Regions from separate parts of the Azospirillum sp. INR13 genome, predicted to be linked through region 1. Evidence: riboswitches for the same ligand, from Rfam matches in the RefSeq annotation. Region 1 holds a riboswitch; the other holds the start of a gene.

Region 1 (7,387 bases):
GAGGCCTCCGGATAGAAGACCTTGGTCAGCCCCTCCAGCAGCCCCAGCCCCAGGCCGGTGACGATGGCGCCCAGGATGGAGCCCATGCCGCCGATCACCACCACCGCGAAGACGATGATGATCAGGTTGGTCCCCATCAGCGGCGACACCTGATAGATCGGCGCCGCCAGCACGCCGGCCAGCCCGGCCAGCGCCACGCCGAAGCCGTAGGTCAGCGACACCATCACCGGCACGTTGATGCCGAAGGCCTGGACCAGCGTCGGGTTCTCCGTCGCCGCGCGCAGATAGGCGCCCAACTTGGTGCGCTCGATGGCGAACCAGGTGCCGAAGCAGACGGTGAGCGAGGCGACGACCACCCAGGCGCGATAGTTGGGCAGGAACATGAAGCCCAGGTTCTGCCCGCCCTGGAGGGCGGCGGGGATCGGGTAGGGCTGGCCCGACACGCCGTACTGGTGGCGGAACGCCCCTTCCAGGATCAGCGCCAGCCCGAAGGTCAGCAGCAGGCCGTAGAGATGGTCCAGCTTGTAGAGCCGCGACAGCATCGACTTCTCCAGCGCGATGCCCAGCAGCCCGACCGCCACCGGCGCCAGCACCAGCGCCCCCCAATAGCCGATCCCGGCATAGGTCAGCAGCAGCCACGCCACGAAGGCGCCGACCATGTACAGCGCGCCATGGGCGAAGTTGATGACGTTCAACATGCCGAAGATCACCGCCAGCCCGAGGCTGAGCAGCGCATAGAAGGAACCATTGATCAGGCCGAGCAGAAGCTGCCCGAACAGGACTTGGGGCGGAACTCCCAGCAGGCTGAACATATCCGCGTCTCTCCCGGTTCGTGGTTGTTGTTCTTCTGGGTGGGAATTATCGGCTTCGAATGCCCCCACCTATCCTCCCCCGCTGGGCGGGGGAGGGACTGCCGCCACTCTCTTGTATCAGCGCTTGTCCCCTCCCCCGCCCAGCTCTCGCACAAAGCTCTGCTTTGTGCTGACGCGGCAGGCGGACCGAAGGTCCGCTGAGAGCGGGGGAGGGTTAGGGTGGGGGTCTAACTCCGACGCCCCCTCACTTCACCAGCGCGCAGCCGCTCTGCTTCGGGTCCATGAAGGCGGTGTCGGCCGGGATGGTCTTGACGATCTTGTAATAGTCCCAGGCCCCCTTCGACTCGGCCGGGGTCTTCACCTGGGCCAGATACATGTCGTGGATCATGCGGCCGTTGGCGGCGATCCTGCCCTTCTTGGCGAACATGTCCTCGACCGGCGTTTCGCGCATCTTGGCGGTCACCTTGTCGGCATCGTCGGTCTTCGCCGCCTCGACCGACTTCAGGTAGTGCTTCACCGCCGAGTAGACGCCGGCCTGCACCATGGTCGGCTTCTTGCCGGCCTTGGCCTCGAACTTCTTCGACCATTCGCGGGTCTGGTCGTCCATGTCCCAATAGAAGCCGGTGGTCAGCATCAGCCCCTGGGCCGACTGCAGCCCCAGCGCATTCACGTCGGTGATGAACATCAGCAGGCCGGCCAGGCTCTGGCCCGACTGGGTGATGCCGAATTCCGCCGCCTGCTTGACGGCGTTGACGGTGTCGCCGCCGGCATTCGCCAGCCCGATCACGTCGGCTCCCGATCCCTGCGCCTGCAGCAGGAAGGACGAGAAGTCGGAGGTGCCGAGCGGATGGCGCACCGATCCGGAGATGGTGCCGCCCAGCGACTTGACCATCTTGGTGGTCTCCTCCTCCAGCGACTGGCCGAAGGCGTAGTCGGCGGTCACGAAGAACCACTTCTTCTTGCCCTGCTCGTACAGGGCGCGGCCGGTGCCGGCGGCCATGGCATAGTTGTCGTAGGTCCAGTGGAAGCCGTAGGGGCTGCACTGCGCACCGCTCAGCGCCGTGGCGCCCGGGCCGGACATCAGGAAGATGCGCTTCTTGTCCTTGGTGATGCCCTGAACCGCCAGCGCGGCGGCGGAGTTCGGCACGTCGGCGATCACGTCGACGCCGCCGGTGTCCACCCACTCGCGCGCCTTCGACGCGGCGATGTCGGCCTTGTTCTGGTGGTCGGCGACGACGATCTCGACAGCGGCGCCGGCAACCTTGTTGCCGAATTCCTCCGCCGCCATCCGTGCGGCGATGGCGGACCCCTCGCCGGCCAGATCGGCGTAGATGCCGGAGCGGTCGTTCATCACGCCGATGCGGATGACGTTGTCCGACACCTGGGCCGCGGCCGGAATTGCGGTCCCTGCCAGCGTCAGCAGGGCGGTGCCGGCGAGAAGAAGCGTGCGCATCGGAAGGTCTCTCCCTCTTGGATTTATTGTCGGCCGGTCCCCGTTGCGGAAACCTGCGGCCGTAATCGGACAAAGCTCCGGCCGCCCGCCGCCCGCCCTCGACTGGAGCGGGACGGCGTCGGTGCCGGGAATGATCGGAAGGCTGGACGGGCTACACGCCGAGATAGGTGTGGAGCTTGTCCATGTTGGCTTCGAGCTGGTCGTTGGGGATCATGTCGACCACATGGCCCTCCTCCATCACGTAATGGCGGTCGGCGATGGTGGCGGCGAAGCGGAAGTTCTGTTCCACCAGCACGATGGTGAAACCGCGCGCCTTCAGCGCCCGCACCGCCACGCCGATCTGCTCGATGATGACCGGGGCCAGACCCTCGGTCGGCTCGTCCAGCAGGATCATGGTGGCGCCGGTGCGCAGGATGCGGGCGATCGCCAGCATCTGCTGCTCGCCGCCCGACAGCCGCGTGCCCTGGGTCGAGCCGCGGCCCTTCAGGTTGGGGAACAGGTCGTGGATCTGCGGGATCGTCATCCCGCCCTCTTTCACCACCGGCGGCAGCGTCAGGTTCTCGTCGACGCTGAGGCTGGAGAAGATGCCGCGCTCCTCCGGCACATAGCCGATGCCCAGCCGCGGGATCCTGTGCTGCGCCATGCCGATCAGCTCCTGCCCCTGGAAGCGGATGGAGCCGGTGCGCTTGCCCATGATCCCCATGATGGCGCGCATGGTCGAGGTCTTGCCGGCGCCGTTGCGGCCCAGCAGCGTCACCACCTCGCCCTGCCGCACCTCCAGGCTGACGCCGTGCAGCACATGGCTTTCGCCGTAATAGCCGTGCAGGTCGGCGATCTCCAGCATCGCCGTTCCGGTGTGGGCAGTCTTCGTCTGCATCCCGTCAGGCATGTCCGGTCCCCATATAAGCTTCCATCACCTGCGGGTTCTTGGAGACGACCTCGTACGGTCCCTCCGCCAGGATTTCGCCGCGGCGCAGCACGGTGATGGTGTCCGACAGGTGGGCGACGACCGACAGGTTGTGCTCCACCATCAGCACGGTGCGGTCGGCGGCGACGCGCTTGATCAGCGCCGCGGTGCCCTCGATGTCCTCATGGCCCATGCCGGCCAGCGGTTCGTCCAGCAGCATCACCTCCGGGTCGAGCGCCAGGGTGGTGGCGATCTCCAGCGCGCGCTTGCGGCCATAGGGCAGCTCGGCGGCGGTGTGGCCGGCCCAGGGGTGAGGTTCACCGCCTCGATCAGTTCCAATGCCCGGTCGTGCAGGTCGTAGAGCGACGATTCGGACTTCCAGAAATGGAAGCTGGTGCCGAGCGGCCGCTGCAGCGCCACCCGGACATTCTCCAGCACGCTCAGGTGCGGGAAGACGGCCGAGATCTGGAAGGAGCGGACCAGCCCCATCAGCGCGATGTCCGCCGGCTTGGTGCGGGTGATGTCCCGGCCCTTGTAGAGGATCTGGCCGCGCGTGGGCGTCAGGAACTTGGTCAGCAGGTTGAACACCGTGCTCTTGCCGGCGCCGTTCGGGCCGATCAGCGCGTGGATGGTGCCGCGGCGAACCTGCAGGTTCACCTCCTTCACCGCCACGAAGCCCTTGAACTCCTTCGTCAGATTGCGCGCTTCCAGGATGATGTCGTCGTTCGGTGCGGCGTTCATCGGTCGCGAATTCTCCTCCCGTTCGTCCTTATGTCCGGGCTTGTGCCCGGGGCTTATATCCGGGCTCCCGGCCCGGGGGCCGCCATGCGGCGGGACGTTTCACCGATTGTTGTACGCACGAAGCGTGCCACGGCAGGGTTCGCTTCGCTCGGGCACTTGGACCCATTGTTTCTCCGCGGATTTGCCTCCGCCTCCCTCTCCCCGCTCCGGACCCTGGCACCGGAAAGTGTCGGAATCGCGGACACTCTGTCCGCCAAACATGACACCATCCAAAATGTCGGCGCGCAAGATCGTCCGTGTGGCCGACGCCATATTGCGGACTTGCCAAATCGGCACCGCACTGCGATGGTGGCCGTCCGACGGTGCCCTGCCCGTCCTGACGGGCGGCGGGGATAATAGGGAATGCGGTGCGGATCTCCGTTGCACGGGGTCCAATGCCGCGGCTGCCCCCGCAACTGTGTGCGGCGAGCGTCCCGTCCATCATGCCACTGGCCTTCGTGCCGGGAAGGCGGACGGCGATGCGACGACCCGCGAGCCAGGAAACCTGCCGGCGGAGACATCGACCTTTCCCAACCCCGCCGGGTGTGGCGGGACAGCAAGGATTTCGTTCCATGACCACCCATTCGCTCCACACTGCCGCCGGTTCCGCGACCCGCAGCGCCGCCCAGACCGCGGTCGCCGCCTTCGCCGCGATCCTGTTGGGCAGCTTCCTGCTGTACGGCGTCGGCTTCGCCCAGCCGCAGCAGATCCACGACGCGGCCCACGATGCCCGTCACTCCTTCGCATTCCCCTGCCACTAAGCCAGGGTCATGGATCTGATCCGGCGGCTGTTCACAGCCGCCCTGGTCGCGGGCGTGCTCTCCGGCACGGCCGCTTCCGTCGTTCAGCAGGCGACGACCGTCCCGCTGATCCTTGAAGCCGAGAAGTACGAGGTGGTGACCCCGCCGCCCGCGCCCGCCGGCGCACCTGCGGCGTCCCACCAGCACGGCCCCGTGCGCGAGGTCGGCGAAGGCGTGCCCACCACGCTGGACGAGGCGATGCAGCGCATCGGCCTGACCATCGTCTCCAACCTGCTGACCGGCGTGGCCTATGCGCTGCTGCTGTCGGCCGCGATGCTGCTGGCCGGCCGGCCGGTCGATGCGCGGCGCGGGCTGGTGTGGGGGGCCGGCGGTTTCGTCGCCGTTTCGCTGGCGCCGTCCTTCGGCCTGCCGCCGGAGCTGCCGGGCATGGCCGGGGCCGATCTGGAGCTGCGCCAGCTCTGGTGGCTGGCCGCCGCGGCCGGGGCCGGTGTCGGCATGACCGCGCTCGCCTTCGCCCGCAACCGCTTCGTCATCGCCGCCGCCGTCCTGGCCGCCGCCTTGCCCCATCTGGTCGGCGCTCCTCATCCGGAAAGTGCCGAAGGCGCCGTCCCGCCGGAGCTGGCCGCCCATTTCGTCACCGCCTCGCTGGGCAGCGCCGCCCTGTTCTGGGCGATCCTGGGCGCGGTCTGCGGCTGGCTGGTGAGCGGACTGGTCGGCGAGGCCGAACACCGCCCGGCCCTGCGGACCCAGCCCGGCGCGCGTTAAGGAGTTACGTCCCATGTCCGCAGTTTCCAAGACGGCCGCCGGCAAGGTTCCGGCGACCGTCATCACCGGCTTCCTCGGCGCCGGCAAGACCACGCTGATCCGCGGCCTGCTGGAAAAGGCCGACGGCCGCCGGCTGGCCCTGATCATCAACGAGTTCGGCGATGTCGGTATCGACGGCGACATCCTGCGCGCCTGCGGCAACCCGACCTGCACCGAAGACGACGTGATCGAACTGGCGAACGGCTGCCTGTGCTGCACCGTCGCCGACGACTTCGTCCCGGCCATCGAAAAGCTGCTGGCCCGGCCGGAGCCGCCCGAGCATATCGTGATCGAGACCAGCGGCCTGGCCCTGCCCAAGCCTCTGGTCCAGGCCTTCCACTGGCCGGCGATCAAGACGCGGGTCACAGTGGACGGCGTCATCGCCGTGGTGGATGCCGCCGCCGCCGCCGAGGGCCGTTTCGCCCCCGATCCCGCGGCGCTTCAGGCCCAGCGGGACGCCGCCGGCACCGTCGACCACGAAACGCCGATCGAAGAGGTGTTCGAGGACCAGCTGCTCTGCGCCGACCTGATCGTCGTCAACAAGACCGATCTGCTGGCCGCCGACGACCTCGCCCGTGTTGAGGACCTGATCCGCGGCGCCCTGTCCCACGCGGTCGGCCGCGACGCCAAGCTGGTGCGAGCCTCGCAGGGGGCCGTCGATCCGCTGGTTCTGCTCGGCGTCGGTGCGGCGGTGGAGGATGACCTCGCCAACCGTCCCAGCCACCATGACGACGAAGAGGGCCACGACCACGACGACTTCACCAGCTTCGTGGTGGAGCTGCCGCCGCAGCCCGATCCCGCCCGTCTGGCGATGACGCTGGAGCAGGTCGCCGGCCTGCATGGCGTGCTGCGCCTGAAGGGCTTCATCGACGTGCCCGGCAAGCCGATGCGCCTGCTGGTCCAGGGCGTCGGTACCCGCATCCAGACCCACTACGACCGCCTGTGGAAGCCCGGCGAGGAGCGCCGCAGCCGTCTGGTCGTGATCGGCGAGACCGGGCTGGATCGTGACGCGGTGACGCGGGCGGTTGTTGGGTAAGGGGTTAAATTCGGTGCGGCGTCAGACCCCCACCTATCCTCCCCCGCTCTCGGCCGACCGAAGGTCGGTCCGATGGCGGGGGAGGGACTGCCGCCGCTTTTCTGTACAGGCGCTAGTCCCCTCCCCCGCCCAGCTCTCGCACAAAGCTATGCTTTGTGCTGACGCGGCAGGCGGACCGTAGGTCCGCTGAGAGCGGGGGAGGATAGGTGGGGGCAAGTGTCCCCACTCCTTGAACGTATCCGCGGACATCCATGCACCTGCTCGCCACCCGCCAGGACGAACTGGACGCTGGCCCCCAGGCGGAAGACCTGGGACAGACGCCGGCCGACCTCGTCATGCTGTCCTTTTCCGACAGCGACCTGACCGCGCTCGCCGCCGCGTGGCGGGCGGGGCGCGAGCGCTTGCCCAGCCTCCGCCTCGCCAACCTCAACCGGCTCGGCCATCCGCTGTCGGTCGATCTCTACGCCGACACCATCGTCGCCAAGGCGAATCTGGTGGTCCTGCGCCTGCTCGGCGGCAGCGGCTATTGGCGCTACGGCCTCGACCGCCTGTCCGCCCTCTGCCGCGAGCGCGGCATCCCGCTCGCCGTGCTCTCCGGCGAGGCGCAGCCCGACCCGAACCTCACCGCCTACGGCACCGTCGCCCCCGACGCCGCCGACCGCCTGTGGCGCTATTTCACCGAGGGCGGCCCGGCAAACATGTCCCATCTGCTGGCCTGCGCCGCCACGCTGGCCGGCACGCCCCTGCCCCATGACGATCCCGCCCCGGTCCCGCGCTTCGGCGCCTATGACGGCTGGACCGCTCCCGCCCCCGCCGATGCCCCGGTCGCCGCGG
Region 2 (7,387 bases), on a different contig from region 1:
CAACGGCCCGCGGTTGCACGGGTAGAGGCAACTCGTCCGTGCGCACAGTACCCGGCGCGGTCCGGCGTTCAGGGCGCGCTGCCCTTTCATCGCGTCGCGCAGACGCTGGTACAGCGCGTCGGCGCCGCGGTGCAGGCAACGCGCGCCGACGCAGACGAAGACCTGCCGGCCATGCTCGGGGATGGCCGACCAGCCGGGCTTGCCCAGGCTGGGCTCCGTCTCACGCACGTCAGCCAGCGTGTCCACCGGTCCGGCGGCGATGCGGTCGAGGGCGGCGGGCAAGTCCAGCGCGCTTTCCACCGGTGGCGCCAGACGGACTGTCATCCGGGCGCCCGACGCGCCGGCCCAATGGCTGAGCGCGCCCGGCAGCCACGCCGACAGGCTGGGGTCGGCGGGCACCATGCTGGGGATCACCAGCGCCTCCGTCGCACCGCCCTGCTCCAGATCCGCCAGCACCGCCGGGAGAGCGGGACCGGACAGGTCGGCGTGAGCGGTCCTCACCGTCACCGCCGCGCCGCGGGCAGCGTGGAGATCGGCGAGGGCCGCGGCGAGGGCCTTCAACGCCTGTCCATGGTCGAAGGATGCGCGTCCGTAGAGGACGATGGCGCGTGGGGGAACAGGATGGGATGACGTCATGGCGTGGTCCTCCGTCAGGCCGCCGGGCGGCGGCGCATGAGCCACAGGAAGAAGGCGCCGCCGACGAGCGCGGTAACGACGCCGACGGGAATCTCGCGGGGGGCGAACAAGGTACGGGCGGCGACATCCACCCAGAGCAGGAGCAGCGCGCCGCCCAGCGCGGCCACCGGCAGCAGCGCCCGCAGATGGCCGCCCACCAGCATCCGGGCGATGTGGGGCAGCACCAGCCCGACGAAGCCGATGCCGCCGCAGGCCGACACCAGCGCCCCGGTCATCAGCGCGGTGACCACGAACAGCTCCAGCCGTAGGCGGCCCGGATCGTTGCCGAGCGAGCGGGCCGCGTCGTCTCCCAGCGCCAGGGTGTTGACGGTCTCGGCGCGCAGCCACAGCCAGAGCAGCCCGGCGACGGTCAGCCCGGCGGGAATGGGCAGGACGCTCCAGCGCGCGGTGCCGAAGCCGCCCATCATCCAGAACAGCGCGGAATCGGCGCCGCGATCCGTTCCCGTGACGATCAGGGCGTTGGTGACGGCGCTCAGGATGAAGGCGACCGCGACGCCGGTCAGGACCAGCCGCTCGCTGGTCACCACCCCGTCGCGCCCGCGCGCCGCCGCGAAGACGGCCAGCATGGCGGCCAGCGCACCCAGGAAGGCGGCAACCGGCAGTCCGACCGCCCCCGCGACCGTCCCGGCGTAGAGGATCACCACCACCGCCCCCACCGAGGCGCCTGCCGAGACGCCGAACAGATAGGGGTCGGCCAGCGGATTGCGCGTCACCACCTGAAGCACGGCGCCGACGGCCGCCAGTCCCGCCCGGCCAGGGCGCCCAGCAGCACGCGCGGCAGCCGCAGCTCCCAGACGATGTTGCGCTCGGCCCGGCTGGCGTCGGGAGGCGGGGCCAGCGACGGCCACAGCTCGTGCGCGATCACCGCCCAGACCTTGGGGATCGGAATGCCGGCGGCACCGAAACCGACGGCGGCGACCGTGGACAGGGCCAGGACGGCGGCCAGGAGCACGGACAGGCGCAGCAGGTGCGATCGGCTCATGGAGCGAACCGTTCCGGGTGAAGGGTCCGCGCCATCCGTTCCAGCGCATCGACGTTGCGGGTGGAGGGCGTCTGCTCGGCGTAGGTCAGCACGATGAACTGGCGCTTGCGCACCGCTTCGACATCGGCCAATTGCGGGGCCTCGGTCAGGTGGCGGATGGCCGCCTCGGCGGGGACGCGATGGTCGCTGACGATGATCCATTGCGGGTCGCGCCGCACCATCTCCTCCCAACTCACCCGGACGTAGCTGTTGGGAATGTCGTCGAAGATGTTGCGTCCGCCGGCCAGTTCCATCAGCAGGCTGGTCATCCCCTCGCGCCCCACCGACAACGGCGCGCCGTCGGTGTGGCACTGGTCGCAGTACATCACGCGGGGGCGTTCCGCGACCGTGCCGGTGCGGTCGGTCACGGCGGCGACGCGGCGGCGGAAATCCACGACCATGGCCCCGGCGCGGTCCGCGATGCCGAAGATGTCTCCGAGCGCCGACAGGTCGGCGTAGAGCGTGTCCATGCTGATCGGTTCGCGGGGACCGACGCGGATGCAGCTTTCGCGCAGCGTGTAGGTGGCGACCCCTATCTCCGCCAGCCGGGCCGGGGTGAGGCCGCGCGCCTCGCTGAAGCCGTAGCTCCAGCCGGCGAACAGGAAGTCGGGGTCGGCGGACAGCACCGCCTCCAGGGTCGGGGACCGGTCGGGCAGCCGGGGCAGCGCGGCCACCACGCCGGGCGGAGCGATCAGGCGGTGCTCGGCCCCCTCGATTCCGGAGACGGCGACCAGCCGGTCGGCCAAGCCAAGGTCCAGCATGGTCTGCGTCATGTTGGTGTCGTGGACCATCGGCCGTTTGGGAGGTGCGGCGAAGCGGGCCGTCTCGAAGCAGTTGGCGACCTCGACCGGATGGTCCTGGGCATGGGCGCCGCCGATCCCGGTCGCCAGGGCGAGAATCGGGGCGAGGCCGCGGAGGCAAAACGGGATCATGGGCGGTCCGATCCGCGGTCGGTAAGGGGTGACAGGTCGATGCGCAGACGGCCGTCGCCGGGGCGGCGGTCCACCGTGGCGGCGACGCGGTAGACGGCGGTCAATCGCTCCGGAGTCAGGGCCTTCTCCGGCACGGCGTCGGCCTGGAGGCACCCGTCCTTCATCAGCAGGACCCGGTCGCACCAGCGCGCCGCCAGTTCGATGTCGTGCAGAGTCGCCACCACCGTGATGCCGAGCGCGCGCACGAGGTCGAGCACGGCGAAGCGGTGGTGGACGTCCAGATGGTTGGTCGGTTCGTCGAGCAGCAGGATGCGCGGGCGCTGCGCCAGGGCGCGGGCGATCATGACCCGCTGGCGCTCGCCACCCGACAGGTGCTCGACCGGCCGCTCCGCCAAGGCGTGCAGATCCAGCCGGGACAACGCATCCTCGACGATGTCCCGGTCGTCGGCCCCGGCCCCGGCGAACGCGGAGCGGCGATGGACCAGCCGCCCCATGGCGACCACGTGGCGCACGGTGAAGCCCAGCGCAGCGGCGGCATCCTGCGCCTGAAGCGCCAGCCGGCGGGCAAGCTCCGCCGGACGCAAGGTTTGCGGATCGTCGCCCTCGACGCGGATGCGTCCCGCCGAAGGGGCCTGCAACCCGGCGAGGCAGCGCAGCAGCGTGGTCTTGCCGGACCCGTTCGGCCCAAGGATGCCGACAAAGGAACCGTCCGGAACGGCAAAGGCGATGTCCGACAGCACGGTGCGGTTGCCCAGACGGCAGTGCAGGCCCTCGACCTCGATGGCCGGATGGGACTGCGCGCGGACGGGCCGTGATTCCGCCAAGGCGGGCGCGCTCGGAAGGAGCGTCGTCTGAACAGTCGGTTGCGCCATCCTTGCTTCCTGCGATTGCGGGCAGGGAAAGCAGGCGGACGTCTTGCGGAACACACGCCGCATCCGGAACGGACTTCGGCCACGCGCACGGCAAGCGCTCCACCGGGACACCCCGCCCGAGGACGTTTCGTTGTGGTGCTGGCAGGTCTCCTGGCTTGCGGGTCGCCGCCGTTCCGTCCGGCCTTCCCGGCGCCGGAGGCGCCAGTGGCGGATAACGACGGAACGGCTCACCGCTCACAGTTGCGGGGGCAGCCCCGGCCTCGCCGCGGGACGCGGCTCACCGGGTTCCCTCTTAGCTTCCGGCGAAGATCGCCGGAAGAACCAGAACCGGGACCATTCATGGGCGACCGCAGCACGTCGGTCAAGCTTCGTGAACGAAAGACTTTGGGAGAAAGCCGGTTCGCCGATGACGGAAGCCTGAGTGCACCGGCCCGATGACGGGGTCCGGTCACGGCGTGCCCGGAGCGGCCGTTTCGGGCACGTAGATCAAGCGACCGTCCGGCAGACGGTAGGTCGTTCCCGCCCGGATTCCCTTGCCCTCCCCGATGGCGCCGGTCGATTCATAACGGGTCAGTTCCTGTCCATCCTTCACCGTGATGCGCATGTCGGCTTCGCCGGGATTCTCCACCACGACGGCCTTGGTGGATGAGAACGGGTTCAGCGGGTTGCGCACGATGACGATCATCAGGATGCCGATGACCACCAGGAACAGGTCGATCAGGTTGACCACCGACAGGATCGGATCGTCGGCGTCGTCATGGTCGAGAAAGCGCATCAGCCGGCTCCTCCGGCTTCGGCCAGGGACCGCTCGACCGCCCGCAGATCCTCCAGCAGCCAGCGGCGGCGGAAGGTCAGGATGAAGAAGGCGATGCTGGCCGCGACCAGCGCCAGGATCACCGCGGAGAAGGCCACCGTCAGGTTCTCGCCGATGCCCTGGGCGTCGTTGCGGGTCAGGGCCAGCAGGGCCGGCCCCATGGGGATCATCGTCGCCACCAGCCCCAGCATCGGCGCGCTGCGGGCCACCACCCGCAGCCACTCCAGCCGCTTCATGATCCACAGCTCCAGATCGTCGCTTCCGCTTCCCGTGCGGTGGCGGTACGCGATCAGCGGCGAGCGGTGGTCCCCGCGGCGGCGCTGCCACGCCTCCACCGCGAAGGCCCCCAGCGCCCACAAGCTGTAGGCCAGCGACGCCAGGATCAGCAGCAGGACGGGCAGCAGGAACAGGCGGGCGATGTCGTAGAGCCCGCTTTCCAAGATGGTCATGTCAAAGTCCTCGAAGAAGAGAGGCGGCGGTTGACGCCGGCCTGCCGGGCGGCTCCGCCCAGCACGAAAAGGAAGAGAAAGGCCAGCCCGGCCCACACGCGCCACGCCGCCGGATCGTCCCCGCCGTCCGCCGGGACCGGCGTCATCACCGGCCCCTGGACGGTTTCGGAAACCGCTTCAGACGCCGCGGCTTCGGCGGGAGGGGTGGGAACGGACGGCTCGGGTGCCGGGGCATAGCCGGCAGCCATGGCCTCCATGAACACCGTCGTTGCCGGTGCCCCGGTGCTCACCCCGTGGTCGCGCACCAGGGCCTGCCAGCGTTCGGCCAGGTCGCGGCGGGTCTGCTCGTCGGCGTCCCAATAGCCCTTGCGGATCGCCTCGGCCATCCGCTCGATCACCTGCGCCTGGGCCGTAGGGTTGTACTTCTCGAACCAGCCGTCGAGGCCGAGATTGCGGCGGTCGCGGATGTAGGTGTCGTGGACCGCCTGCCACTGGTCGGCCCGCACCGTCTCCGGCGCGGTCACCTGCCAGCCCCACAGGTTGTTGACCGTCTTCACGATCTCGGTGGTGCCGGCGTAGCCCTCCGCCTGCATGGCGCCGATCCAGTGCGGGTTGAGGTACCGCACGCGCAGTTCGTCGGCCAGGAAGCGGGCGGCCCCGGTGACGCGCGCCTGCGCCTCGCGCAGGTCGGCGATATAGAGTGACGGGCTTTCACCGTCGAGGCGCCGCACCGCCAGCGCCAGCCCGCCCAGATACTCGAAGGGATGGTCGGTGGACAGCACCCCGTGCAGCCGCGAGGAGCGGGCGAGCACCGCCGCCTGGACGCCGCGCAGATTCTCGGCGAGGAGGTTCCCGGCGTCCGGGGGCAGCCGCGAGCCCCACTCCCGCGCACCGTAGGCGTATTGCAGCCGGTTGAGGAAGGCGTCGGCCAGCGCGGTGTCGTGATTCCAATGGGTGGAATCGAGCACCGCATCCGGCAGGCCGCTGCCGTAATCGCCCGGCTCGTTGCCGAACAGCCGCAGCCCGGCCAGTTCCTGTGCCCGTTCAGGCGCCACGCCCAGTCCGATCAGGCTCCGCGCCGTCTCCGCGCTGTGGCGCGCCACGGCGTTGCCCGGCTCGTCCAGCCGGGCCAGACGGTCGATGGTCCCGGCCAGCAGGCGCATGAAGCCGTCGAACTGGTCGCGGTAGACGCTGGTTACCTGAAGCACGACGTCGATGCGCGGACGTCCCAGTTCGGTGGCAGGAACGATCTCCAGCGCCGTGACCCGGCCCCCGCCGTCCCACACCGGGCGCAGGCCCAGCGCATGGAGCACTTGGCTTTCCAGAACGCCGAGATGGCGCATCGCCTCCGACGACCACAGCGAAACGGCAATCTTTTCCGGCGCCGCTCCGTCGTGCTCGGCCCGGTAGCTGTCGATCAGCTTGGCCAAGGCGTCGGCGCCGGCCTCGTAGGCCGCGCGGGTCGGGATCTTGTCCGACTCGAAGGCGGCGATGTTGCGCCCGCTCGGCACATCGGGGTTGCGCACCGGATCGCCGCCCGGTCCGGCACGCACGAAGCCGCCGGACAGCCCGGCCAGCAGCGCTTCCAACTCCTGAGGGTCGGCCAGATGGCGGTCGAGCGCCGCGGCCCGCTCCAGCAGGGCGCGCAATTCCGGCTCGGCGATGCCGTCCAGCGGAACGCCGTCCCGCAGATGGCGGTGCAGCAGGCGGTAGGGTTCCGTTTCCTTGAGGACGGTGAAGTCCTCGGCGAAAACCTCCTGCGGGTCGAGGCCGAGGCGGCGGTAGAAGGGTTCGCCAAGCTGCTGCATCACTGTGGCAAGGCGGTGCTCGGGGGCCGCCGGATCGCCGAACCCGTGCAGCCCGAGCGGCATGGCGTGGCGGGCCAGCTCGTGCAAATGATCGTGGAGCACGGCGAGGAAGCCGGGGAAATCGGCATCCATGCGCCCTTCGTCCCAGTCCAGATCACCGGCGATTCCCGCAGCGGTGGCGGCGGCACGGATGCGCCTGGCGGTGCGGTCGCGGGTGGCGCCGTCGTCGAGCGGGCCGTACTCGTGGACCAGCGCGTGAAGATCGCGCAGTTCGTCGTACAGCCCCGCGGGCGCGAAGGCCGGGGTCTGGTGGCTGACGGTGACGGCGCGGCCCCGCCGCCGGGCCTGGATCGCCTCGCCGATGTTGTCCTGAATGTAGGGGTAGAAGACCGGCAAAGCCCCCACCGCCAATAGCGGGAAATCCTGCGCCCACAGGCCGCGATCCTTGCCCGGCGTCCATTCCTGGGTGCCGTGGGTCCCGAAATGGATCAGCGCGTGGGCCGCCACCGCGTCCCGCAGGAAGAGGTAGGTGGCGAGGTAGTAATGGTCCGGCGGCACCTTGACGTCGTGGTGGGCGTGGCCCGGTTTCCCGGCGCGCGGCGGCTGAGGCAGCAGCGTCAGCTTGCCCAGAGAAAGGCGCGGAATGACGAAGCGCGCCTCGCCGTCGATGGTGCGGACCGCCCAATGATCCTCCGGCTGCCCCCATCGCCCGGTCACGCCGTCGCGGACCGCTTCGGGCAAGCCCGCGAACCACGCAGCGTAGCGGGCGACCGGAAAGCCCTCGGCCAGCCCATC

The links. Region 1 has a riboswitch for cobalamin ahead of F1643_RS12790 (CbtB domain-containing protein). Riboswitches for the same ligand answer to the same signal wherever they lie in the genome.
Region 2: linked by a shared signal. The riboswitch ahead of F1643_RS03850 (ABC transporter ATP-binding protein) and the one ahead of F1643_RS12790 (CbtB domain-containing protein) in region 1 are both predicted to bind cobalamin.

The regions. Positions count from the first base shown of each region.
Region 1 is NZ_VUOI01000015.1:23,913-31,299, reverse strand. It holds gene F1643_RS12810 (branched-chain amino acid ABC transporter permease) at 1-812, opposite strand, end outside; gene F1643_RS12805 (ABC transporter substrate-binding protein) at 1,057-2,265, opposite strand; gene F1643_RS12800 (ABC transporter ATP-binding protein) at 2,417-3,154, opposite strand; partial or broken gene F1643_RS12795 (ABC transporter ATP-binding protein) at 3,147-3,913, opposite strand; cobalamin riboswitch at 4,257-4,480, shown strand; gene F1643_RS12790 (CbtB domain-containing protein) at 4,525-4,713, shown strand; gene F1643_RS12785 (CbtA family protein) at 4,723-5,478, shown strand; gene cobW (cobalamin biosynthesis protein CobW) at 5,492-6,553, shown strand; partial or broken gene cobN (cobaltochelatase subunit CobN) at 6,805-7,387, shown strand, end outside.
Region 2 is NZ_VUOI01000003.1:142,903-150,289, reverse strand. It holds gene F1643_RS03865 (ferredoxin) at 1-636, opposite strand, end outside; gene F1643_RS03860 (FecCD family ABC transporter permease) at 651-1,409, opposite strand; gene F1643_RS22085 (iron ABC transporter permease) at 1,406-1,678, opposite strand; gene F1643_RS03855 (ABC transporter substrate-binding protein) at 1,675-2,649, opposite strand; gene F1643_RS03850 (ABC transporter ATP-binding protein) at 2,646-3,521, opposite strand; cobalamin riboswitch at 3,644-3,862, opposite strand; gene F1643_RS03845 (DUF2149 domain-containing protein) at 3,970-4,296, opposite strand; gene F1643_RS03840 (MotA/TolQ/ExbB proton channel family protein) at 4,296-4,784, opposite strand; gene cobN (cobaltochelatase subunit CobN) at 4,781-7,387, opposite strand, start outside.